2 regions of the Rhodoferax sediminis genome follow, and region 1 is predicted to be linked to the other one. Evidence: riboswitches for the same ligand, from Rfam matches in the RefSeq annotation. Region 1 holds a riboswitch; the other holds the start of a gene.

What was found. Region 1 has a riboswitch for S-adenosylhomocysteine ahead of ahcY (adenosylhomocysteinase). Riboswitches for the same ligand answer to the same signal wherever they lie in the genome.
Region 2: another riboswitch for S-adenosylhomocysteine. It lies ahead of metH (methionine synthase); the one in region 1 lies ahead of ahcY (adenosylhomocysteinase).

Annotation. Positions count from the first base shown of each region.
Region 1 is NZ_CP035503.1:475,411-487,141, forward strand. Features, by position in the region: gene EUB48_RS02250 (helicase-related protein) at 1-2,458, opposite strand, end outside; gene EUB48_RS02255 (extracellular catalytic domain type 1 short-chain-length polyhydroxyalkanoate depolymerase) at 2,518-3,573, opposite strand; gene EUB48_RS02260 (HAD-IIB family hydrolase) at 3,687-4,505, opposite strand; gene EUB48_RS02265 (peptide chain release factor 3) at 4,505-6,142, opposite strand; gene EUB48_RS02270 (heavy metal translocating P-type ATPase) at 6,264-8,273, opposite strand; gene cadR (Cd(II)/Pb(II)-responsive transcriptional regulator) at 8,362-8,808, shown strand; gene EUB48_RS02280 (TspO/MBR family protein) at 8,894-9,400, shown strand; S-adenosyl-L-homocysteine riboswitch at 9,462-9,559, shown strand; gene ahcY (adenosylhomocysteinase) at 9,623-11,056, shown strand; gene EUB48_RS02290 (TlyA family RNA methyltransferase) at 11,061-11,731, shown strand, end outside.
Region 2 is NZ_CP035503.1:4,284,770-4,296,500, reverse strand. Features, by position in the region: gene EUB48_RS20780 (MFS transporter) at 1-811, opposite strand, end outside; gene EUB48_RS20775 (rhodanese-like domain-containing protein) at 1,072-1,464, opposite strand; gene EUB48_RS20770 (homocysteine S-methyltransferase family protein) at 1,533-2,609, shown strand; gene EUB48_RS20765 (PACE efflux transporter) at 2,625-3,065, shown strand; gene EUB48_RS20760 (Crp/Fnr family transcriptional regulator) at 3,084-3,683, opposite strand; S-adenosyl-L-homocysteine riboswitch at 3,738-3,826, shown strand; gene metH (methionine synthase) at 3,901-6,615, shown strand; gene EUB48_RS20750 (MFS transporter) at 6,638-7,870, opposite strand; gene EUB48_RS20745 (pirin family protein) at 8,071-9,114, shown strand; gene EUB48_RS20740 (GlxA family transcriptional regulator) at 9,236-10,306, opposite strand; gene EUB48_RS20735 (ABC transporter permease) at 10,303-11,085, opposite strand; gene EUB48_RS20730 (ABC transporter ATP-binding protein) at 11,075-11,731, opposite strand, start outside.

The DNA.
Region 1 (11,731 bases):
GGATGTCGTAGTTGACCAGCAGGTCGCAGTCTTGCAGGTTCTGACCCTCCGAGATGCAGTCGGTGGCGATCAGGATATCGATCTCGCCGTCCTGCGGCATGCTGGGCATCTTGTCGCGCTGTTTGGCGCGGGGCGCGAAGTTGGTGAGTATCTGATTGAAGTCTGCCTTGCCGAAGGTGCTGCGGTTGGGGCGCGCGCCGCCGGAGACCAACGCGATATTGAGCTTGAGCGACTGCGTGGCCCAAGCTTCCAGTTGTTCATACAGATAAGCCGCCGTGTCGGCAAATGCGCAGAACACGATGACCTTGCGGTTAGCTTCACCCCGGTTGTTGGTGCTGGGGTGGGTGGTTTTGGTTTTGATCAGGGTCTTGAGTTCCTCCAGCTTGGCGTCGCGTTCCGGACCAACGCCACCCGCACTCTCCGCGAGCATGGACAGTTGCTGTTTGTCGGCCGACAGGTCGGCCAGCCAACGGTCCACGTCCATGTGCTCCATGTGGTATTTGAGCGTGCCCACCTCGAAGGCCTCGCGCAGTTCTTCGTCTTCTTCGGCCTCCATGAGGAACAGGGTGGCTTGTAAATCCTCTGCCCTCCCGTTGCGCAGTTTTTGGTAGGCGCTAAGGCGCTCCTCCAGATTCTCAATCTTGCCCACGGTGCGCTCCATCGTGATGGCAAACGATTTCACTGAACTTTCTAACCGCTTGAGAAAATTGACCTTCATCATGCCGATCAGGAATTTCTCACGCGTCTCCTGGCTGAAGTTGCGTACATTGACTTCGCCCTGGTACTGGTCCTTGAACTGGGGCAGAACATAAGTGGACGGTTTGAACAAAGAGAGTTGGTATTTTTCAATCTCCTCATTCAGCTTGTCATAGGTGGGGAAGCGGTGTTTTTTGTCGATGTCCGAGTAAATGGAAACTGGCTTGGTCCGCTTGGGGAAGTGGCCGATTTGTGCCAAGGACGCACGATAGTATTTCTGAATGTGCTTGCGTGAGCGGGCAATAGTCAGCTCATCCAGCAAAGTGAAAAAACCTGCTGGCAGGCGGTCCATCAGATCTTTCGGGTTGCGCTCGCCGGCACGCTTGGCCCATTCACTAAAGGTCTTCTGTGCGGTATCGAGTGTCTGCTTGATGCTGGCGATACCGGTGGATGGGAACAGGGCGTGGTCCTGGCCTTCGGATACCAAATAGAGCTGGTTGCGCAGGTCCTTCAGGTCGTTGTTGACCGGTGTAGCCGAGAGCAGCATTACCTTGGTTTTGACGCCGGCCTGAATGATGTCTTGCATCAGGCGCTCGTAGCGGCTCTTCTTGACAATGTTCCCCTCTTCGTCGCGTTTGCCTTTGACGTTGTTGCGGAAGTTGTGCGACTCGTCGATGACGATCAGGTCAAAGTTGCCCCAGTTCAGCGCGCCCAGATCAATGTCACCAGCGTAGCCCGACTCGCGTGACAGGTCGGTGTGGGACAGCACGGTGTAGGCAAAGCGGTCTTTGAGAAAGGGGTTCAACTGGCTGGCGTTTTGCGCAAGGTATACCGTCCAGTTCTCACGAAGTTTTTTCGGACACAGCACCAGTACGCGATGGTTACGCAGCTCGAAATATTTGATGACGGCGAGCGCCGAATAGGTTTTACCCAGGCCCACGCTGTCGGCCAGGATGCAGCCGTTGTGGGTGTTGATTTTCTGGATAGCGCCCTTGACGCCGTCTTTCTGGAATTCAAACAAGGCCTTCCAGATGTCGGTGTCGGTGATGGCGGTGTTGTCAAAGAATTGCGCCGCTTCTTCCTGCCCCGAAAGGAACTTTTCAAAGACATGGAACAGGGTCTTGAAGTAGATGAACTCCGGAGAATGATCGACATAGAGCTGAGCAAGATATTCCAGCACCTTGGCTTTGACATCTTCCACCAGAGCAGTGTCCGACCACAATTCGTCAAACCAGACTTTCAGGTCCGCGCGGTCGCGGTCGCTATCGACGACCATGTTGAGCTCGATGTTCGGTGCGGTCGAGAGGCCCAGCCCCCTTCGCGTGAAGTTGGAGCTGCCCATGAGGGCGTGTTCGCGCCGCCCGTCGTCAATGTGATACAGCTTGCCGTGCAGCAGGTTGGTCTCGCGGATAGAACGGATTTCGACCTTGTTCTTGATCCACTCGGCACAGCGCCGCGCCACTTCCTTCTGCTGCAGGCGGTTGGCCAGCTCCAGGCCTTCGTCTTCTATCTTGAAGGCCTTCTTGTCCGTCTTGTCGGGGTCAAGGGCGTGAATGAAGCGCGGCTCGCCAAACAGGAACTGCAGAGACTCTACGCCGTCGAGCTGCTGGCTCAGCGCCTCGTAGGCGTAGATGGTGAAATAGGCCGACACCACCGACAGGTGACTGCCTTGAGTGATCTTGCTGGAAAGAAAGTCGGCGACTCGGCCACGATGGTGGTTGTCCTTGATGCCGTGGTGATTCTGTGCCGGGGTGAATGCCATATTGCCTCTCTGCTTCAGCGGCAATTATGGGGGGTGATTTATGGCGTCTGGTGTTCTGCCTATGGCGTCTGGTGTTCTGCCGCGGCGAACTGCCGCGAGGCGAAGGCCCACACCAGCCGCGTGGCGTCCGGTCCGGCCGCGTCGCTGAACGGCGCGCGCGCCGCGCCGCCGCTCCAGGCATGGCCGAGCTGCGCGATCTGGCACAGCGTCACGCACGTGTGGCCCTGGTGCTTGTAGTCGGTCACGCGCATCGGATGGCGCTTGCCGCGTTGCAGGACGCGCGGGCCGCCGGGCGCGGCGCCGGTGGCCGTGGCCCAGATGGTGGCGCTGTCTTGCGCGTTGCTCGGCGCGACGATGACGTCGGCATCGCCATGCAGCACCAGCAGTGGCGGCAGCGTCGTGAAGGCCGCCGCGGCGCCCAACGCCTTGCCCACGGCGGTGGCCAGTAGCGCCGGCGGATGCCGGCCGCGCATGGCGCCGAGTGCGGTCACGGGCGACTTGGCCGCGCCGGGTGCCACGCCCGAATGCATCGCCACCGCCCGGAAGCGCACCGGGTAGCGCGTGGCGAGCAGCGCCGCCATGCCGGCGCCGGCCGACAGGCCCGCGACGGCCACGCGTTCGCGGTCCGCCCGGTACAGCAGGCACACCTGGTCGACGGCGGCCATCAGCGTAGCGGCTTCGGCGTCGGCCTTGCCGGAGCGGCGGTCGTACCAGTTCCAGCAGCCCTGGGCGTTGGCCAGCCGGTCCTGCTCCGGATAGAGCACCAGAAAGCGATGGTGCGCGGCCAGCTGGTCCATGCGCGTGCTCACCGCGAAATCGCGGCCCGTCTGCCCGCAGCCGTGCAGCATGACCATGAGAGGCAAGCGCTCCCCGGGCTGCAGCTTGAGATCCGGTGGACGATACAGGTGGTAGCCGCGCGCGCCGGCCGGGCCGAGCGCCATGCCGGCGATCCAGTCGCCGCGTCCTGGCGGTGGTTTGAGGTGTTTTGCGGTGGCACGCTGCAGTTGCCCGGCCATCCGTCGTCCGCCTTGCAGGGTGGCCTTCGTGAGCGCCTTGACGTTGCGCTGGTAGGCGCGCGTCAGGGCGGAAGCGGCGGAGGAGGAACGGCGGGCCATCGGTGTATGCGTCGGGCGTGTAGATGCACGACGGACACCATAGCAGCTTCGTGTTGCCGCCGCGTTACAAGACGGCGCCGGCTTGGGCTCTGCGAGCGCGCACCGTGCTGGCGCTAGCCATCAGGATTCAAAAGGGTGCGCGCCAGCTCCGCAAAGCCCGCGCCGCGTTCACCCTGCGTGACGTAGCGCGGCGGGTGCGCGAGTTCGGCCTCGAAGCGCCGGATGTTGGCCACGCCCACGCTGTGCGGGAAATGCTCGAACATGATCTGGTCGTTGGTCGAGTCGCCCACATACACCCAGCGGTCGATCTCCGCGTCGAGCTCACGATGGAATAGTTCGCGCACGATCCAGCGCGCGCCGGCCAGCTTGTTGTGTTCGCCGAACCAGCCGTTGATGTGGATGCTGCTGACCGTGGCGGTCATGCCCTCGCGCTGCATCAGGGCCACGACCTGGGCAATCCGCTCGGGCGGCAGGTGCGCGAACTCGCCATGGTCGATCGCGATGTCGGTTTCGCGGCCGGCCGAGTCCTGCGCCAGCGTCGCGCCGGGGATCTCGCGCAGCACGCGCTGCGCCACCTGCTGCATGCGTGCGCAGTTGGCGGTGCGCGTGGTGGCATCCTGTTGGTACAGTTTTGATAGCGAACTGTGAAGACCTGGTATGGGCTTTCGGCCGTTTTCATTCAATGTCAATGCGACCGAACCATTCTCGGCCACGATCGCGTCGACCGGCCAGGCGCGTGCAAAGGGCTCGCTCCAACCGACCGGCCGCCCGGTGATCGGGATCACGTGCAGGCCGGCGGCCTTCAGCGCGTGCAGCGCCGCGAGGGCATCGGGCGTGATCGCACCGTCGGTGGTCAGTGTGTCGTCGATGTCGGTGAAAACGCCGACGATGTGGCGGCGCGCCGCCGCTGGCCAGTCGGCAAGCGGTTTCATCAGCCAGCGCTTTGCAACGCCAGCCCCGCATGCTCGCGCAGCGGATGGAAATGGATCTTCGGAAAGCGCTCCTGCGCCAGCCGCACGTCGTAGGGCGAGGTGCACAGGTAGGCCAGCGTGTTGGCGGCGTCCCGTGCCATGCGCGCCGGGTAGGCATTGACGAACTCTTTCAATTCGGCGGGCGTGTCGGCGGTGATCCAGCGTGCGCCGGTGTACTGGCAACCCTCCAGCCGCACATCGCAGTCGTACTCGCCCTTCAGGCGGTGCTGCACCACTTCGAACTGCAACTGGCCGACCGCACCGAGCAGCATCGGGCCGCCGATCTCGGGGCGGAACACCTGGATCGCGCCTTCCTCGCCGAGCTGCGCCAGGCCCTGCTGCAGCTGCTTGGTGCGCAGCGGGTTCTTCAGGATCACGGTCATGAACAGCTCGGGCGCGAAGAACGGCAGGCCGGTGAACTGCAGCGAGGCGCCATCGGTGATGGTGTCGCCGAGCTGCACGCCGCCGTGCGTGGTGAAGCCGATGATGTCGCCCGCATAGGCCTCATCGACCGCCTCGCGCCGCTGCGACAGGAAGGTCACCACGCTGGTCGGGCGCAGCTCCTTGCCGGTGCGCTGCACGCGCAGCTTCATGCCCGGCGTGTACTTGCCCGAGGCCATGCGCACGAAGGCGATGCGGTCGCGGTGGTTCGCGTCCATGTTGGCCTGCACCTTGAACACCACGCCGGCAAAGTCCTTGTCCTCGGGCTGGATCACCCGCGTCACCGGCTGGCGATTCACCAGCGTGGTGCTGGTGCGCGGCTGCGGCGGGGGCGCCAGATCCACCAGCGCGTCGAGCACTTCCATGACCCCGAAGTTGTTCACGCCGGAGCCGAAGAATACCGGCGTCTGCTTGCCCGCCAGGAAGGCCTCGCGGTCCCAGGCGGGCGAGGCGCCAGCGGCCAGTTCCATGCTCTGCTCGGCGGTTTCGAACTCGTGGCCGAAGCGCTGGAGCAGTGCGGTGCGGTCGCTCAGCGGGATCGTTTCGAAGTCCTGCGGCAGGCGCTCGCTGCCCGAGTCGAACACCGTCATGGTCTGCGTGCGCAGGTTCATGATGCCGCCGAAGCTCTTGCCCTGGCCGACCGGCCAGGTCATCGGCACGCAGGGCATGCCGAGTTCGCGCTCCACCTCGTCGAGGATGTCGAGCGGCTCGCGCACCTCGCGGTCCATCTTGTTGACGAAGGTGATGATGGGCGTGTCGCGCTGGCGGCAGACCTCGATCAGGCGGCGTGTCTGCGCCTCCACGCCGTTCGCCGCGTCGATCACCATCAGCGCTGAATCGACGGCGGTGAGCACACGGTAGGTGTCCTCGGAAAAGTCCTTGTGGCCGGGCGTGTCGAGCAGGTTGATCACGTGGTCGCGGTACAGCATCTGCATGACGGAGGAGGCCACCGAGATGCCGCGCTGCTTCTCGATCTCCATCCAGTCGGAGGTGGCGTGGCGCGAGGCCTTGCGCGCCTTCACCGAGCCGGCGATCTGGATCGCGCCCGAGAACAGCAGCAGCTTTTCCGTCAGCGTGGTCTTGCCGGCGTCGGGGTGGGAGATGATGGCGAAGGTGCGGCGGCGCCGGGTTTCATCGAGGTAAGAGGCGTGCTGCATGCGGTCGATTTCTTGAATAGGTGCGGATGGGTGTAACGTGTGGCGTCATTTTCGCTTATGCCCAAACCAGCCCTAAAGTCGGCGTTTCCGTCAAGAGGCACTTGAATGCCCGCGAACGGCGTCAAGCAGCCGCGGTCTTGCGCCTCAGCAGCCGCAGGCCGTTCGCAATCACCAGCAGTGTCGCGCCCACGTCGGCAAACACCGCCATCCACATCGTCGCACTGCCCGCCAGGGCGAGAACGATGAAGACGGCCTTGATGCCGAGCGCCAGCGAAATGTTCTGCACCAGCACGGCGTGGGTCCTGCGCGAGAGCCGGATGGCTTCCGGGATGCAGCGCAGGTCGTCGTTCATGATGACCACGTCCGCGGCCTCCATGGCGGTGTCGCTGCCGGCCGCGCCCATCGCGAAGCCGGTGTCGGATTGCGCCAGCGCCGGTGCGTCGTTGATGCCGTCGCCGGCCATGCCGGTGGCGCCGAAGCGTTGTTGCAGGGCCCGGATTTGCGCGAGCTTGTCCTGCGGCAACAGATGGCCGTGTGATTCCTCGATGCCGGCCTGCAGGGCGATGGTGCCGGCGGTCGCGCGGTTGTCGCCGCTCAGCATGATCGTGGCGACACCCAGCGCCTTCAGTTCCGCGACGGCCTGGCGCGACGACGCCTTGATCGTGTCGGCGACCGCAAAGATCGCCACCACGGCATTCTCATCGGCCAGCAGCGTGACGGTGCGGCCCTGCCTTTCATGCACCTCGAGTGCCGCCTCGATCGCAGGGCTGCACTGCTGGCGCTCCTCGATCAGCCGGTGATTGCCGAGCACGTAGGTGTGGCCGTCGATGGCTCCTTGCGTGCCGCGGCCTGCCAGCGCGGTGAAGCCGTCGATCTTGTGCGCCCGACACGCCAACCCTTGCGCGATGGCCTTCGAGACGGGATGGTCGGAGCGCTCGGCCAGGCTCATGGCAATGCGTGCAATGCCGTCTTTATCGGCCCCCGGCTCAAGCGTGGCCCATTCGACCAGTCGGGGCCGGCCTTCGGTGACGGTGCCCGTCTTGTCCAGCGCCATCGCCTTCAGGAAGCGCATGCCTTCGAGGTAGCTGCCGCCCTTGATCAAAATGCCGCGCCGCGCCGCGGCCGCGAGCGCGCTGACCACGGTGACCGGCGTCGATATCACCAGGGCGCAGGGGCAGGCGACGACCAGGAGCACCAGCGCCTTGTAGAGCGCCGCCAGCCAGGTCAGGCCCATGAGCCACGGCGTCAGCAGCGCGGTGGCCAGCGCCAGCAGGAACACGGACGGCGTGTAGATCGCCGCAAAGCGATCGACCAGGCGCTGTGTCGGCGCGCGCGTTCCCTGCGCCTGCTCGACGGCGTGGATGATGCGGGCCAGCGTGGTGTTGGCGGCCGCCGCCGTGACGCGGAACTGCAGCTCGCCGGTCAGGTTGATGGTGCCCGCGAAAATCATGTCGCTCACGGTGCGGTCCACGGGCAGGCTCTCTCCGGTGATCGGGGCCTGATTCACGGCGCTGCGGCCTGCGGTGATGATGCCGTCGAGCGGCACGCGCGCGCCGGGGCGGATACGCACGATCGCGTCCAGCGCGACATCGGCGGCGTGTACGGCCGCCCATCGCTGGTCCGCCTGCAGCACCTCCGCCTGTTCGGGCGCGAGCGCCACCAGGCTCTGGATGGCGTGGCGCGCGCGGCCGGCGGCACGCGCCTCGATCAGCTCGGCAATGGCATACAGCGCCATGACCATGGCCGCTTCCGGCCACTGGCCGATGACGAAGGCGCCTGTCACGGCCACGCTCATCAGCGCGTTGATGCCCAGCCTGCCCCGGCGCAGCGCATTGATGCCGCTGGCATAGGTCTCGGCGCCCGCGAGCCAGATCGCGACGGCCGCGATGGCCAGCCCCGCATATTTCAGCGAGGTGACGTCGCCGGCGAAGAAATGCAGCGCCTCCGCGCCGATCGCCAGCGCGAGCGCGGCGCCCAGGCGCGCAACGCCCGTTGGCTGGTCGTGATCGTGATCATGCCCCGCGTGAGCGTCATGCGTCCCCTGCGGCGGGGGCGTTGGCGGCGTCGCGCTCACGGGCGCGCAGCACCCGTCTGCGCTACCGGGGGCGGGGGTGTGTCTGGTTTCGGCCATGGGGTGGTTTCTCATCTGGCCTCTATTGAAAACCCTGTAGCCGGTATAGAGTCAAGCAGTTTCAAAATGGCCTCGAAAGGAGCTGCCTGTGAAGATCGGCGAACTGGCCCGGGCGACGCTCACCCCGCTGGAGACCATCCGTTTTTACGAACGTGAAGGCCTGCTGCCGCCAGCGGGCCGCACCGACGGCAACTACCGTATCTACGGCCACGAGCATGTCGAGCGGCTGACCTTTATCCGCCACTGCCGCACGCTCGATATGGCACTCGGCGAGATTCGCGCGCTGTTGCGCTTCAAGGCCTCGCCGCAGGAGAACTGCATGGCGGTCAACGAGCTGCTGGATGCGCATATCGGCCATGTGGCGCAGCGTATCCGCGAGTTGCGATCGCTTGAAAAACAGCTGAAGGTGCTGCGCCAGCAATGCAGCGAGGCCAACGCGGCCGCCGACTGCGGCATTCTCAAGGGGTTGTCGGGCGAGATGGTGGCAGACCGCCCCGCGCCGAAAAGCCGAAAGCATGTGCAGGGCACGCATTAGAGGCGGCCTTTGCTGCGACTCATCGGCTTGCCGGACCAGGGCGTAGTGATAATGTTCAGGGCGTCCCCTCTCATTTTTTAGACCCATGCCAACCACTACCCTGCAGCCGCATTCCCGTCAGATGCAACTCCTGGGGCTCGTTGCCTGGCTTGTCCTCTCGTTTGTGGCGGCCGGTGTCGGCGCCATTGCATCGGTCGAGGCGGCATCGTTCTACGCGCAACTCATGCGGCCGTCGTGGGCGCCGCCGGCGTCCGTCTTCGGGCCGGTCTGGTCGGTCCTCTACGCACTCATGGGCGTGGCCGCATGGCTGGTGTGGCGCGAGCGGGGGGCAACGCGAGAGGCGCTCACGCTGTTCGTCGCGCAACTGGCCGCCAATGCACTGTGGTCGTGGCTTTTCTTCGCCTGGCACCAGGGGGCGCTGGCGTCCGCAGAGGTGCTGGTGTTGCTGCTGCTCATCGCCGCCACCATCGTCGCGTTCTGGCGCATCCGCCGTTTGGCCGCGGTGCTCATGCTGCCGTACCTGGTGTGGGTGTCTTTTGCATCGGCGCTGACCTGGTCCATCTGGCAAAGCAACCCCGGGCTTCTCCAGTGAGTCCTGTCGCGGCCAGGGTCCATCCCAACCCCGTCGTCTGAGCTTCACGCTAAAATACGCCACTTCCGAGGAGCGTTGCAGTTCACACCATGTGGACGAGGCTCGGACAGCATGGCTTGCCAAACCCGGCGCGCCGTGCATCAACTGCGCTCACCCACGGGTCTGTGCGGTGAGTTTTTCCCCGCAGCCCGTGGTTGTTCAAATTCATTTTTGGAGTTAACCATGAGCGCTGTTCTCAAACCTGCCACCCACCAAGATTCCGTTGTTGCCGACCTGTCGCTGGCCGCCTGGGGCCGCAAGGAACTCAATATTGCCCAGACCGAGATGCCCGGCCTGATGGCCATCCGCGAGGAATTCGCCAAGTCCCAGCCGCTCAAGGGCGCGCGCATCACCGGCTCGTTGCATATGACGATCCAGACCGGCGTGCTGATCGAGACGCTGCAGGCGCTCGGTGCGCAGGTGCGCTGGGCCTCATGCAACATCTTTTCGACGCAGGACCATGCTGCCGCCGCGATCGCCGCCCAGGGCACGCCGGTATTCGCCATCAAGGGCGAGTCGCTCACCGACTACTGGGACTACACCCACCGCATCTTCGACTTCGGCGCCAAGGGCACGCCCGGTGAAGGGCCGAACATGATCCTGGACGACGGCGGCGACGCCACGCTGCTGATGCACCTGGGCCAGCGCGCCGAGAAGGATCTGGGCGTGCTGGCCCACCCGACCAGCGAGGAAGAACGCATCCTCTACGCCGCGATCAAGGCCAAGCTGGCCGTCGATGCCAACTGGTACACGCGCAAGTCGGCCGAAATCATCGGCGTGACCGAGGAGACCACCACCGGCGTGCACCGCCTGAACGAGATGAGCGCCAAGGGCACCTTGCTGTTCCGCGCCATCAACGTGAACGACTCGGTCACCAAGAGCAAGTTCGACAACCTGTACGGCTGCCGCGAATCGCTGGTGGACGGCATCAAGCGCGCCACCGACGTGATGATCGCCGGCAAGGTGGCTTGCGTGGCCGGCTACGGCGACGTGGGCAAGGGCTCGGCGCAGGCGCTGCGCGCGCTGTCGGCGCAAGTGTGGGTCACGGAAATCGACCCGATCAACGCGCTGCAGGCCGCGATGGAAGGCTACAAGGTCGTGACCATGGCGTACGCCGCCGACAAGGCCGACATCTTCGTCACCACCACCGGCAACAAGAACGTTATCACGCACGACACCATGGTCGCCATGAAGGACCAGGCGATCGTCTGCAACATCGGCCACTTCGACAACGAGATCGATGTCGCGTCGATCGAGAAGTACGAGTGGGAAGAGATCAAGCCGCAGGTGGACCACATCACCTTCCCCGATGGCAAGAAGATCATCCTGCTGGCCAAGGGCCGCCTGGTGAACCTGGGCTGCGGCACGGGCCACCCGAGCTTCGTGATGTCGTCTTCGTTCGCCAACCAGACCATCGCGCAGATCGAACTCTTCACCAAGCCCGACGCCTACCAGGCCGGCAAGGTCTATGTGCTGCCCAAGCACCTCGACGAGAAGGTGGCGCGCCTGCACCTGAAGAAGGTCGGCGCCATGCTGACCGAGCTGACCGACGAGCAGGCCGCCTACATCGGCGTGAGCAAGAACGGCCCGTACAAGGCCGACAGCTACCGCTATTGAACAGATGCGCGCCGACCAGTTGCTGCAGGGACGCGGCCTTGCCACGTCGCGTTCGCAGGCCCAGCGCCTGATCGCGGCGGGCGTGCGCTGGCAGCCCGCCATGACGCACGCCGCGGCCTGGAAAACCATCGCCAAGAACAGCGACGACGTGCCCGCGGACGCGCGCATTGAACTGCTCGACGCCGCCGAGGCGCGCTACGTCTCGCGCGGCGGCCTCAAGCTGGAGGGCGCGCTGCGCCAGAGCGGTTTGAGCGTGGCCGGCAAGCGCTGCCTGGACGTGGGCCAGTCGACCGGGGGCTTTACCGATTGCCTGCTGCAGCACGGCGCGGCCGGCGTGGTCGGCGTGGATGTGGGCCATGGCCAGTTGCACCCGGCCCTGCGCGGCGACGCGCGCGTGTTCTGCATCGAGGGCGTCAACGCCCGCGCCCTGGATGCTACTGATTTAATAGCTGATAGCGAAGACGTGGCGGGGGCTGCGGCCTCATTTGATGCAAATTTTGAGGTGATCGTGGGCGACCTGTCGTTCATCTCGCTCACGCTGGTGTTGCCCGCGCTGGTGCCCCTGCTGGCGCCGCAGGGCGCGCTGCTGATGCTGGTCAAGCCGCAGTTCGAGCTGCAACCGGGGCAGGTCGGCAAGGGCGGCATCGTCAAGGACGCCACGCTCTACACCCTGGT
Region 2 (11,731 bases), 580 kb from region 1:
GTTCCCCGACAAAGCCCGAGAAGAACATGATGAACACCGCGCCGCCCATCTCCTTGATGTTCAAGCCATGGACCTTGGACAGGTAGGTCGGCATCCAGGTCAGCAGGCCGTAGAACAGCGCGTTGAAGCACATCCAGCCGAAAAACATGCCCCACACCGAGCGGTACTTGAAGAAGTCCAGCACACGGCCGCTGATGACGGCGGGCTCACTGGCGACGTCCCGTGCGTGCGCGGCCTCGATGTAGCTGGCCTCGGCCTCGTTCACGCCCGGATGTTCACGCGGGTCGTTGCGGATGTAGCTCCAGGCGAAGTAGCCGGCGATCAGGGTGCCGACGCCGGCCACCACGAACGACGTGCGCCAGGAATCGAAGGTGGCGATCAGGCCCGAGATCAGGATCGCCCCCAGCGCGGCGCCCAAGGGGGCACCGCCATCGAGCAACGTTGCGCCGCGGCCGCGCTCGGTCTGCGTCATCCAGATGCCGTTGAGCTTGCCGCCGGCCGGGTAGATCGGCGCCTCGGCCGCACCCAGGCCCAGGCGCGTCAGCAGCAGCGGAACCCAGCCGGTGCAGACGGCGGCGATGGCCTGGAAGAAGCCCCAGCCGATCGTGGCGCCGGCGATCACGATGCGCGGGCCGAAACGGTCGGCCAGCATGCCGCCCGGGATCTGCATGAAGGCATAGGTCATGAAGAACGAACTCAGCAGCAGACCTTCGATGGCCGGACCGATGTTGAACTCCTTGGAAATGATGGGCATGGCCACCGACAGGGAGGCCCGATCGACGTAGTTGATCGAGATGAGAAACAGCATCATCAGGAAAATCTTCCAGCGCACCTTGGTAGGCGCCACGTTCTCGCCGGCCAAGGCGGCCGGGCTTTGCAAAGCCGCTGTCGTGTTGGGTGAAACTCTCATAAACGCTTACTCCATTAGGTGGCGGCCCGGACGTGGCGCCGTGGAATGGAAGTCTAGGAGGCATCGATTGACATCAACATCAGTGTTTACACTAATGTTGACAATACGTTAAACAAAACACTGCTGACAGAAATGGTGGTAAAGAATGGGCCCGGGCCCGCCTACATCTGCTCCCACGGCAAGTTGTCATGCCGCCAGCCATTGAGCACGGAGCGGCGGAAGTGCGCGTCCAGATCGCCCTCGAAGCCATGCACCACGTGCGCCACGTCGGTGAAGCCCGCGGCCTCCAGCGCCTGGCCGGCGTGCTGCGTGCGCGTTCCGCTGCGGCAGATCAGCAGCAGCGGGCGGTCCTTGCGGCCGGCCTCGCGCTCCACGGCGGCCGCGAAGTGGGCCGGGTCGGGCGTCATGTCGGGGTATTCGTACCAGGGAATGTTTTCCACGCCGGGCGGGCGCCCCACATAGAGCGACTCGATTTCCATGCGCACGTCCACGAACAGTGTGTCGGGCTGCTGCTGGATCAGTGCCCAGGCCTCGTGGGGGAGCAGGTTTTTCATGCCGGTATTGTCCGGGGGAAACCCCCGCGCGAGCCCGGCCGGGCCACACTTTCTACAATACAAACCTTATGAAGCCCCTTCAATACACCCGCGCCCAAGCCCTGCCAGCCCTGCTGGCCCAACGCATCGTCATCCTGGACGGCGCCATGGGCACCATGATCCAGCGCTTCAAGCTCAGCGAGGAGCAGTACCGCGGCGAGGGCTACGCCGGCCCCGGCAGCGTCGGCGACCGCTTCAAGGACTTCCACAAGCACGTCAAGGGCAACAACGAGTTGCTGAGCCTGACGCGCCCGGACGTGATCCGCGACATCCACGAGAGCTACCTCGCGGCCGGCGCCGACCTGATCGAGACCAACACCTTCGGCGCCACCAGCATCGCGCAGGCCGACTACGACATGGCGAATCTGGCGCGCGAGATGAACCTGCAGTCGGCCAAACTGGCGCGCGCCGCCTGCGACAAGTTCTCCACGCCCGACAAGCCGCGCTATGTGGTCGGCACGCTGGGCCCCACGCCCAAGACCGCCAGCATCAGCCCCGACGTGAACGACCCCGGCGCGCGCAACGTGAGCTTCGAGGCGCTGCGCGCCGCCTACTACGAGCAGGTCGAAGCCCTGGTGGAAGGCGGCGCCGACGTGCTGATGGTCGAGACCATCTTCGACACCCTCAATGCCAAGGCCGCGCTGTTTGCCATCGACGAGTTTTTCGACCATTCCGGCGAACGCCTGCCGCTGATCATCAGCGGCACCGTGACCGATGCCTCGGGCCGCATCCTGTCGGGCCAGACGGTCACCGCCTTCTGGCACAGCGTGCGTCATGCCCGTCCGCTCGCCATCGGGCTGAACTGCGCGCTCGGCGCGGCGCTGATGCGCCCCTACATCCAGGAGCTGCACCGCGTGGCGGAGGACACCTTCATCAGCTGCTACCCCAACGCGGGCCTGCCCAACCCGATGAGCGATACCGGCTTTGACGAAACCCCCGACGTCACGGCGCGCCTGCTCAAGGAGTTTGCGGCCGAGGGCCTGGTGAACATCGTGGGCGGCTGCTGCGGCACCACGCCCGAGCACATCGGCGCCATCCGCGAGGCGGTCGCGCCGCTGGCCGCGCGCACGCTCAAGCGCGATTTTTTCTACAAGGAAGCGGCTTGAACTGAGCGGCGCGCCATGCAGGGCCTCAAGAGAAAATTTGTCTACGTCACGCTGTACGAGCTCATCGCCATCGTCTGCTCCACCTGGGCGCTGGCCGCGATGTCGGGCCACGGCCTGGGCGACTCGGGCGGGGTGGCGGTGGCGGCGTCCTGCATCGCCGTGGCCTGGAACCTGGTGTTCAACACCCTGTTCGAGGTCTGGGAGGCGCGCCAGAGCGTGCGCGGGCGCAGCCTGGCCCGGCGCGTGGCGCACGCCATCGGCTTCGAGGGCGGCCTGATTGCGGCGCTGGTGCCGTTGATCGCCTGGTGGTTCGGCATCAGCCTGCTGCAGGCCCTGCTGCTGGACCTGGGCCTGGTGGTGTTCTTCCTGATCTACACCTTCGTCTTCAACTGGGGTTTCGACCGGGTGTTCGGCCTGCCGGCCTCGGCCACGGGCGATCCGGTGCGCGGCGTCTAAGGCCGGCCCCGACCCGCGCTACTGCACCGTCGGCTGGTTGATTTCCTGCTGCATGGCTTGCGTGAGCTGGGTGTACATCTTGAGCTTGTCGGTACTCTCGCGCAGGCGCACGGCCAGGCGCAGCGAGATCGCCATCATGAGCTTGGCGGCGGTGCGCGGGTCGTCGTCCAGCAGTTGGGCCAGCCCGCCGCGCGTGAGGATCGCGCCGTGCACGTCGGTGGTGGCCGTACACGAGGCCGCGCGCGGCTCGCCATCCAACAGGCCCATCTCGCCGATCACGCGCCCCGGCCCGAGCACGGTCAGCGTGATCGGCTCGGAGCGGCTGACCACGATGGTTTCCACCGTGACCTCGCCGTGGAGCACCAGCAGCATGAAGTCGGTTTTGTCGACATCGCCTTCGCGGATAAAAATGGTGCCCTGATCGATCCGGTGCGGGCGCATGTAGCTCACCACGATGCGGGCCTCGTCGTGGCTCAGCTGCATCAGGGCGGCCGGGCCGATCAGCATGGCGGCGGCCTTGTCCGCGCTGGCCGAGCCCTCGAGCGCGCGCAGCCGCGCACTGTGGTTGTTGGAATGGCTGGAACTCGCCGGATTTCTGCCAAAAAGGGTCTTGAACATGGTTACGCCAGTGGTGCCGCGAGCCCAAACTGCCGGACCCGATTAAAATCATGGTAACTCAAGGAGCGTTGCAGCGAACCGGCACCATGGCCGGCCCGCCAGGCTTGAGCAGGATCCAGCCCGATCAACGACGCTCACCGGTATCAACGGCTGGCCCTGCAACCAGGGGGTCAGCGCAGACACAAGGTGAGCCATGCCAGATGCACAAATTTCCCCCATGAAACTCTCGGGCCTCGAGCCCGTGAGCATCGACGCGTCCTCGCTGTTCGTGAACGTCGGCGAGCGCACCAACGTGACCGGCTCCAAGGCCTTCGCGCGCATGATCCTGAACGGCGAATACGAGAAGGCGCTGGCCGTGGCGCGCCAGCAGGTCGAGAACGGCGCCCAGGTGATCGACATCAACATGGACGAGGCCATGCTCGACAGCAAGGCGGCCATGGTGCGCTTCTTGAACCTGATCGCCAGCGAGCCCGACATTGCGCGCGTGCCGATCATGATCGACTCGTCCAAGTGGGAGGTGATCGAGGCCGGCCTGCGCTGCATCCAGGGCAAGGGCATCGTGAACTCGATCAGCATGAAGGAGGGCGTGGAGCCCTTCAAGCAGCAGGCCAAGCTGCTGCGCCGCTACGGTGCGGCCGCGGTGGTGATGGCCTTTGACGAGCTGGGCCAGGCCGACACCTACCAGCGCAAGATCGAGATCTGCGAGCGCGCCTACCGCGTGCTGGTCGACGAGGTGGGTTTTCCGCCCGAAGACATCATTTTCGATCCCAACATCTTCGCCATTGCCACCGGCATCGAGGAGCACAACAACTACGCCGTGGACTTCATCAACGCCACGCGCTGGATCAAGCAGCACCTGCCGGGCGCCAAGGTGTCGGGCGGCGTCTCCAACGTGAGCTTCTCGTTCCGCGGCAACGACCCGGTGCGCGAGGCGATCAACACCGTGTTCCTGTACCACGCGATCAAGGCCGGCATGGACATGGGCATCGTGAACCCCGCCATGATGGGCGTGTACGACGACCTCGAGCCCGAGCTGCGCGAGCGCGTGGAGGACGTGGTGCTGAACCGCCGCCCCGACGCCGGCGAGCGGCTGGTCGAGGTCGCCGAAAACGCCAAGGGTGCGGCCCGCGACGACAGCAAGAAGCTGGAGTGGCGCGGCACGCTGGAGCGCCCCGCCACCGTGGGGCAGCGCCTGTCGCATGCGCTGGTGCATGGCATCACCGACTTCATCACCGAGGACACCGAAGAGGCGTACCAGGGCATCCTGGCCAAGGGCGGGCGCCCGCTGCACGTGATCGAGGGCCCGCTGATGGACGGCATGAACGTGGTGGGCGACCTGTTCGGCCAGGGCAAGATGTTCTTGCCGCAGGTGGTCAAGTCGGCGCGCGTGATGAAGCTGGCCGTGGCGCACCTGATTCCCTACATCGAGGAAGAAAAGCGCCAGGACGAGGCCGCCGGGCGCGACGTGCGCACCAAGGGCAAGATCGTCATCGCCACCGTGAAGGGCGACGTGCACGACATCGGCAAGAACATCGTGACCGTGGTGCTTCAGTGCAACAACTTCGAGGTCATCAACATGGGCGTGATGGTGCCCTGCCACGAGATCCTGGCGCGCGCCAAGGTCGAGGGCGCGGACATCGTGGGCCTGTCCGGCCTCATCACGCCGAGCCTGGAGGAGATGCAGTACGTGGCCGGCGAGATGCAGAAGGACGATCACTTCCGCATCAAGAAGATCCCGCTGATGATCGGCGGGGCCACCACCAGCCGCGTGCACACCGCGGTGAAGATTTCGCCGCACTATGAAGGCCCGGTGGTGTACGTGCCCGATGCCTCGCGCAGCGTGGGCGCCGCGCAAAGCCTGCTGTCGGATCAGGCCGCCAAATACGTGGCCGAGATCAACGCCGACTACGAGCGCGTGCGCATCCAGCACGCCAACAAGAAGCAGGTGCCGATGTGGGACCTGGCGCGCGCGCGCGCCAACAAGACGCCGATCGACTGGGCGGCGTACAAGCCGACGCGGCCGAAGTTCATCGGGCGGCGCGTCTTCAAGAACTTCGACCTGACCGAGGTCACCCGCTACATCGACTGGGGCCCGCTGTTCCAGACCTGGGACCTGGCCGGGCACTTCCCCGAGATCCTGAAGGACGAGGTCGTGGGCACCGAGGCCGTGCGCGTGTACGCCGATGCCAAGCGCATGCTGCAGCGCCTGATCGAGGGCCGCTGGCTCTCCGCCAGCGCCGTGCTCGCGCTGTACCCGGCGAACAGCGTGAATGACGACGACATCGAGTTCTACACCGACGAGAGCCGCACCGAGGTGGCGCTGACCTGGTACGGCCTGCGCCAGCAGACCGAGAAACACGTGATCGACGGCGTGCAGCGCCCGAGCCGCTGCCTGGCCGACTTTGTCGCGCCCAAGTCCAGCGGCATTGCCGACTACGCCGGGCTGTTCGCCGTCACGGCCGGCCTCGGCATCGAGAAGAAGGAGAAGTACTTCATCGACGACATGGACGACTACTCGGCCATCATGCTCAAGTCGCTGGCCGACCGCCTCGCGGAAGCGCTGGCCGAGTGCATGCACCACCGCGTGCGCACCGACCTGTGGGGCTACAGCGAGCACGAGGCGCTCAGCAACGAGGACATGATTGCCGAAAAGTACGCCGGCATCCGCCCCGCGCCCGGCTACCCGGCGTGCCCCGACCACAGCGTCAAGCGCGACATGTTCGAGCTGCTGCAGGCCGGCGAGATCGGCATGTCCGTGACCGAGAGCATGGCCATGATGCCGGCCGCCAGCGTCAGCGGCTTCTACATCGGCCACCCTGAGAGCACGTATTTCAACGTCGGCAAGATCAGTGAGGACCAGGTGCAGGACCTGGCGCGCCGCCGCGGCATGGTGCAGAAGGAGTTGCAGCGGCTGCTGTCGCCGAATCTCTAGGCGCGTGCGCCGGCCGTCGTGGCTAGGCCCGTGCGCCGGCCAGGGCGCGCCGCTGCGCCAGCAGCAGGGCCAGCACCGCCACCATGCTGGCGACCAGCAGCAGCCACAGGCCGTAGGTGTAGCCCACGCCGGGGCGCCACAGCAGGCCCAGCGCCAGCGGCGCCAGCGCCCGCGCGACGGCCTGCGGCACGCCGAGGGCGCCGTTCAGCGAGGCCACATGCTCGCGGTTGACGTACTGGGCGACGGCCGTGCCCTTCACGATCGTGAGCATGCCGTTGCCGATGCCGTAGAGCGCCACAAACAGCATCACCAGCAGCAATGCGGCCGTGCCGTGACCGCCGCCGGCCAGCGGCGCCGCCAGCAGCGCCGCAAGGCCCAGCGGCACCAGGCAGGGAATCAGCCGGTTCGCCAGATGCAGGTCGAAGTGGCGCTCGAAAAAATACAGCAGCAAGCGCCCCAGCACCTGGATCAGCCCGATGGCGGCGGGCACGGCCACGACCCAGAAGTCGCTCATGCCGTTGTCGCGCAGCAGGCTCACCATGTGGGCCGGCAGCGCGGCGGTCACGCCCATCATCAGCATCACAAAAAGGCCGATCAGCAAAAACGGCGCGCTGCGCAGGTAATGCCCCAGCGGCGCGGGCGGTGCGTTGTGGCTTGACGCCGCGGCCTGCCTCGGTGCGCCGCGCAGCACCACGGCATGCAGCGGCGCGCACAGCAGCAGGTGAAAGGCGGCCAGCACCCACAGCGCGTGGCGCCAGCCCAGGTGGGTGATCAGCGCGTCCGTGAGCGGAATGAACACCGTGCTGGCCAGCCCGCCCAGAAAGGTCAGCGTGATGATGGCGCGGCGAAAGTCATGCGGAAAGCGCCGCGTCACCACCGCAAAAACCGGCGTGTACAAGGTGGCCGACAGGCCCGCGCCCAGGCCGATCCACACCGCGTAGAAACCCGCCATGCCGGTCACGAAACTGTGCAGCAGCAGGCACCCGGCAATCAGCAGCGAGCCGCCGGTCATCACGATGCGCTCGTGGCCGCGGTCGATCCAGCGGCCCACCGGGTAGGCCAGCAGCCCCTCGGCCATCAGCGCCAGGCTGAAGGCCAGCGAGGTCTGGGCGCGCGTCAGCCCGAGGTCGCGCTCGACCGGCTCCAGCAGCAGCGAGAAGCCATAGAACACGCTGCCCCAGCTGACCAGTTGCGCCAGCGACAGCCAGCCGACCAGGCGGCGGTTGTAGGCGGAGGCGGCAGCCGTGGTTCTCATCACTTTATTATGACAAAAGGGCCTGTAGCCCTTGATCGGTATGCGCAGGTAGCTATTGATTTAGTAGCGATAAGGTAAGGCAGGCGACCGCTGCAGGCCCTCTGTCCCGCGCCCAGCAGGGGCCGCCCCGGTGCTTGAAAAGACGCGAAACAACCGCACCTGTATTCTTTGCGAACCTCCTGCCAAGAAAGCGCCTCGCCATGTCCACCAGCCCGATCCTGCACCTCAAGCCGCTTGGTTTTCCGTGGGAAACCATCGACCCCTTCCTGTTTTGCGTCTACCACGACGACGCCTATCCGCGCGGCAATGCGCAGATGGGCCCGGACGCGTCGCTGGCGGGGCGTGACATCGGGCAGGACTTCAGCCGCAAGGACGGCTGGAGCATGTACCACGGCAGCACGGTGCCGGGCTTTCCGCCGCACCCGCACCGCGGCTTCGAGACCGTGACCATCGTGCGCAAGGGCCTGATCGACCATTCCGACTCGCTCGGCGCCACCGCGCGCTTTGGCCGGGGTGATGTGCAGTGGCTCACGGCCGGCCGCGGCGTGGTGCATTCCGAAATGTTTCCGCTGCTGGAGCAGGAGCAGCCGAATCCGCTGGAGCTGTTCCAGATCTGGCTGAACCTGCCCGCCCGCAGCAAAATGGCCGACCCGCACTTCACCATGTTCTGGTCGCAGGACATTCCGCGCCTGATCGCCAAGGACGCCGAAGGCCGCACGACCGAGGTCGCCGTGATCGCGGGCCGGCTGCAGGACCCGAACGCCGGCGCCGCCGTGGCGGACCCGCTGGCCCCGCCGCCCGACTCCTGGGCCGCGCAGGCCGATGCCGATGTAGCGATCTGGACCCTGCGCATGGCGCCCGGCGCACGCTGGACCGTGCCCGCCGCGAGAGGTGAGGGCACGCGGCGCAGCCTGTACTTCTTCAAGGGCGCGTCCATTACCGTGGCCGGTCAGCCGGTGGCGAGCCACGCGGCCATCGAGGTGCGTGCCGATGCGGCGGTCGAACTGGTCAACAGCGGCGGCGAGGTCGCGGAGTTGCTGCTGCTGCAGGGCTGCCCGATAGGCGAGCCCGTGGTGCAATACGGCCCGTTCGTGATGAACACGCAGGCCGAGATCGCGCAGACCATGGACGACTACCGCCGCACGCAGTTCGGCGGCTGGTCGTTTGCCGACGATGCCCCGGTGCACGGGCGCGACCCGGCGCGCTTTGCGAAACACCCCGGCGGGCGCGAGGAACGGCCGTAACGCCTGCGCGCGCCGTGCACAGGCGAGGGACTACAGTTTTCATAGCTGACTGTGCAGACCACATAAGGGCTGCAAGGCCTTTTTTCGAAAATAAAATGTGCTCGCAACGCCATATTGCGCGCTACAACACCTCCTGCGCCATCTCCAGCATGCCCCCCATCCCGAAGGCCTCGCGGTAGTGGCTGGGTGTCATGCCGGACATTCTCGTGAACAGGCTGCGGAAGTGCGCTACGTCGCCGTAGCCCACGAAGCCCGCGACCTCGTCCACGCCGTGCACGGTGGAATCCAGCAGATGCCGGGCGCGCTGCATGCGCACCTCCTGCAGGTAAGCGAGTGGCGAATAGCCGGTCGCTGCCCGAAAGCGGCGTTCGAAGGTACGGCGCGTCATGGACGCCTTTTCCATTGCATCCACCAGCGCGTCGGCATGCTCGAAATTGCCGGCGATGGCGCGCTGGGCGCGCAGCACCTGGGCGTCGCCGTGGTCGCTGGGCGGCACAAAACCGGGACAGCCACGCTTGCCCTGGTCGGCCAGGGACTGGGTCGAGAACAGGCGCGCCAATTCGATCGACTGCTGCGCGCCGGCGAACCTCGCGACCAGCAGCAGCACAAGGGATTGCCAGGCGGTGCCCGCCGCGGTGGTCACCAGCCGGGAGCCCGCCCCGGCGGACTGCAAGCCGTTCTGGTGCACGAATTCGATGCGGCGGTAGTTGGCCGCCATGGCTTCCATCATCGCCCAGTGCGTGGTCGCCCTGTGGCCGTCCAGCAGCGCGGTTTCCGCCAGCAAGGCGACGCCGGTGGAAATCGCCGCCACGAAGGCGCCGCGCGCGTGCCGCGCCTTGATCCATTCGACGAAGGGGCGCCAGGGCGTGGACCAGCCCGAACGCCCGAAGCGCACCGATTCTTCGAACAGCGCCGGCACGATGATGACGTCGGGCTCGTAGCCGGCATCGCCGAGCAGGATATCCGGCATCAGCCGCAGGCCCTGGAAGCAGACCACGGGCTGACTCGAACGGCCCACGATGGCCACTTCGAAACGGTTTACCGCATCCGGTTCGCCCTGCAGCGAGGCCCACAGCGTGCCCGCGCTGTGAAGCATGTCGGCCGGGCCCATGATGGTCCAGCCCAGGGCGTGCTCGGGTGCCAGGATGGCCACCCGCACGCGGCGGCCCGCGGGTGCAACGGCCGACTTCATTGCCAGCGCAGCAGGCGCCTCTCGAGGGCGGTCATCAACCAGATCACGCCCATGCCCAGCAGCGACAGCACCAGCAGCACACCCATCACGCCATTCATGTTGAAGGTGGAGCCGAGATAGGCCAGGGTCTGGCCCAACCCGTGTTCGGCGGCAATGATCTCGCCGCCGACCACGCCCAGCATCGCGTAGATCAGCCCCAATCGCAGGCCGGAGAAGATCACCGGCACCGCCCCCGGCAGGGTGACGAAGACGAACATCTGGAACGGCTTCGCGCCCAGTGTGCGCGTGAGGGTCAGGTGGTCCTGGTTCAGGCCCCGCATGCCGGCCACCGTGCTGGACAGCACGATGAAAAAAACCAGCGAGAAGCCAATCGCGATCTTGGAGGACACGCCCAGCCCGAACCACAGGATGAACAGCGGCGCCAGCGCAATGCGTGGCATGGCGTTGATGGCCGACAGGTAAGGATCGACGAAGCGCTCCACGCGCGGCATCGAGACGAACAGCAGCCCCGTCAACAAGGCCGCGATGCTGCCCAGCACGAAGGACGCGAAGGTGCCCAGCAAAGTCCAGCCGAGTTCTATCCAGAGCTTGGGCGACACCACCACGTTGGACCACAGAAACTGCGCGATGCCGGAGGGCTGGCCGAAGAAGGAGGGGTCGACCTTGCCGTTGCGCGCAGCGTATTCCCACAGTCCGAGCAGCACGGCCAGCAGACAACCATGCTGGACCACACCGGTGAGCATTCTCGTGCCAGCCGACCGTTTGATTTCATTCGTCATCGGAATGCCTCCATCCTTGTTCCAGGGTTTGCCAGATCTTGGCGTAGAGCTCGTGAAAATGCGGCTCCTTCTGCAGCTCGCGCACGCTGCGCGGGCGCGGCAGATCGATCGGCAGGTCGGCCACGATGCGGCCGGGGCGCGCGCCCATCACGACCACACGGTCAGAGATGGCGATGGCCTCGGCCAGGTCGTGGGTGATGAAGACGACGGTTCGTCGCTCCTGCTGCCACAGCTCGACCAGCAGTTCCTCCAATTGCAGCTTGGTCTGTGCGTCCAACGCGCCAAAGGGTTCGTCCATCAGCAGGAAAGGCGCGTCGAGCGCGAAAGTGCGGGCCAGGGCACAGCGCTGGCGCATGCCGTGCGAGAGATGCTTGGGGTAAGTGTTCTCGAATCCGGCCAGACCCACGCGCTTGAGCAAGTCGCGTGCGCGGGCTTCGCGCGCCTGGGGCGGCACGCCGCGGATTTGCATGCCGTAGCTGGCGTTCTCCAGTGCGCTGCGCCAGGGCAGCAGCGAGTCGCGCGCCAGCATGTAGGCAATGCGCTCGTCGCCCAGCCGCGGCGCCGCGCCGCCCAGCCGCAGCGTGCCCAGGTAAGGCGCGTCGATCAGGCCCGCCAGCAGGTTGAGGAGGGTGGTCTTGCCGCAGCC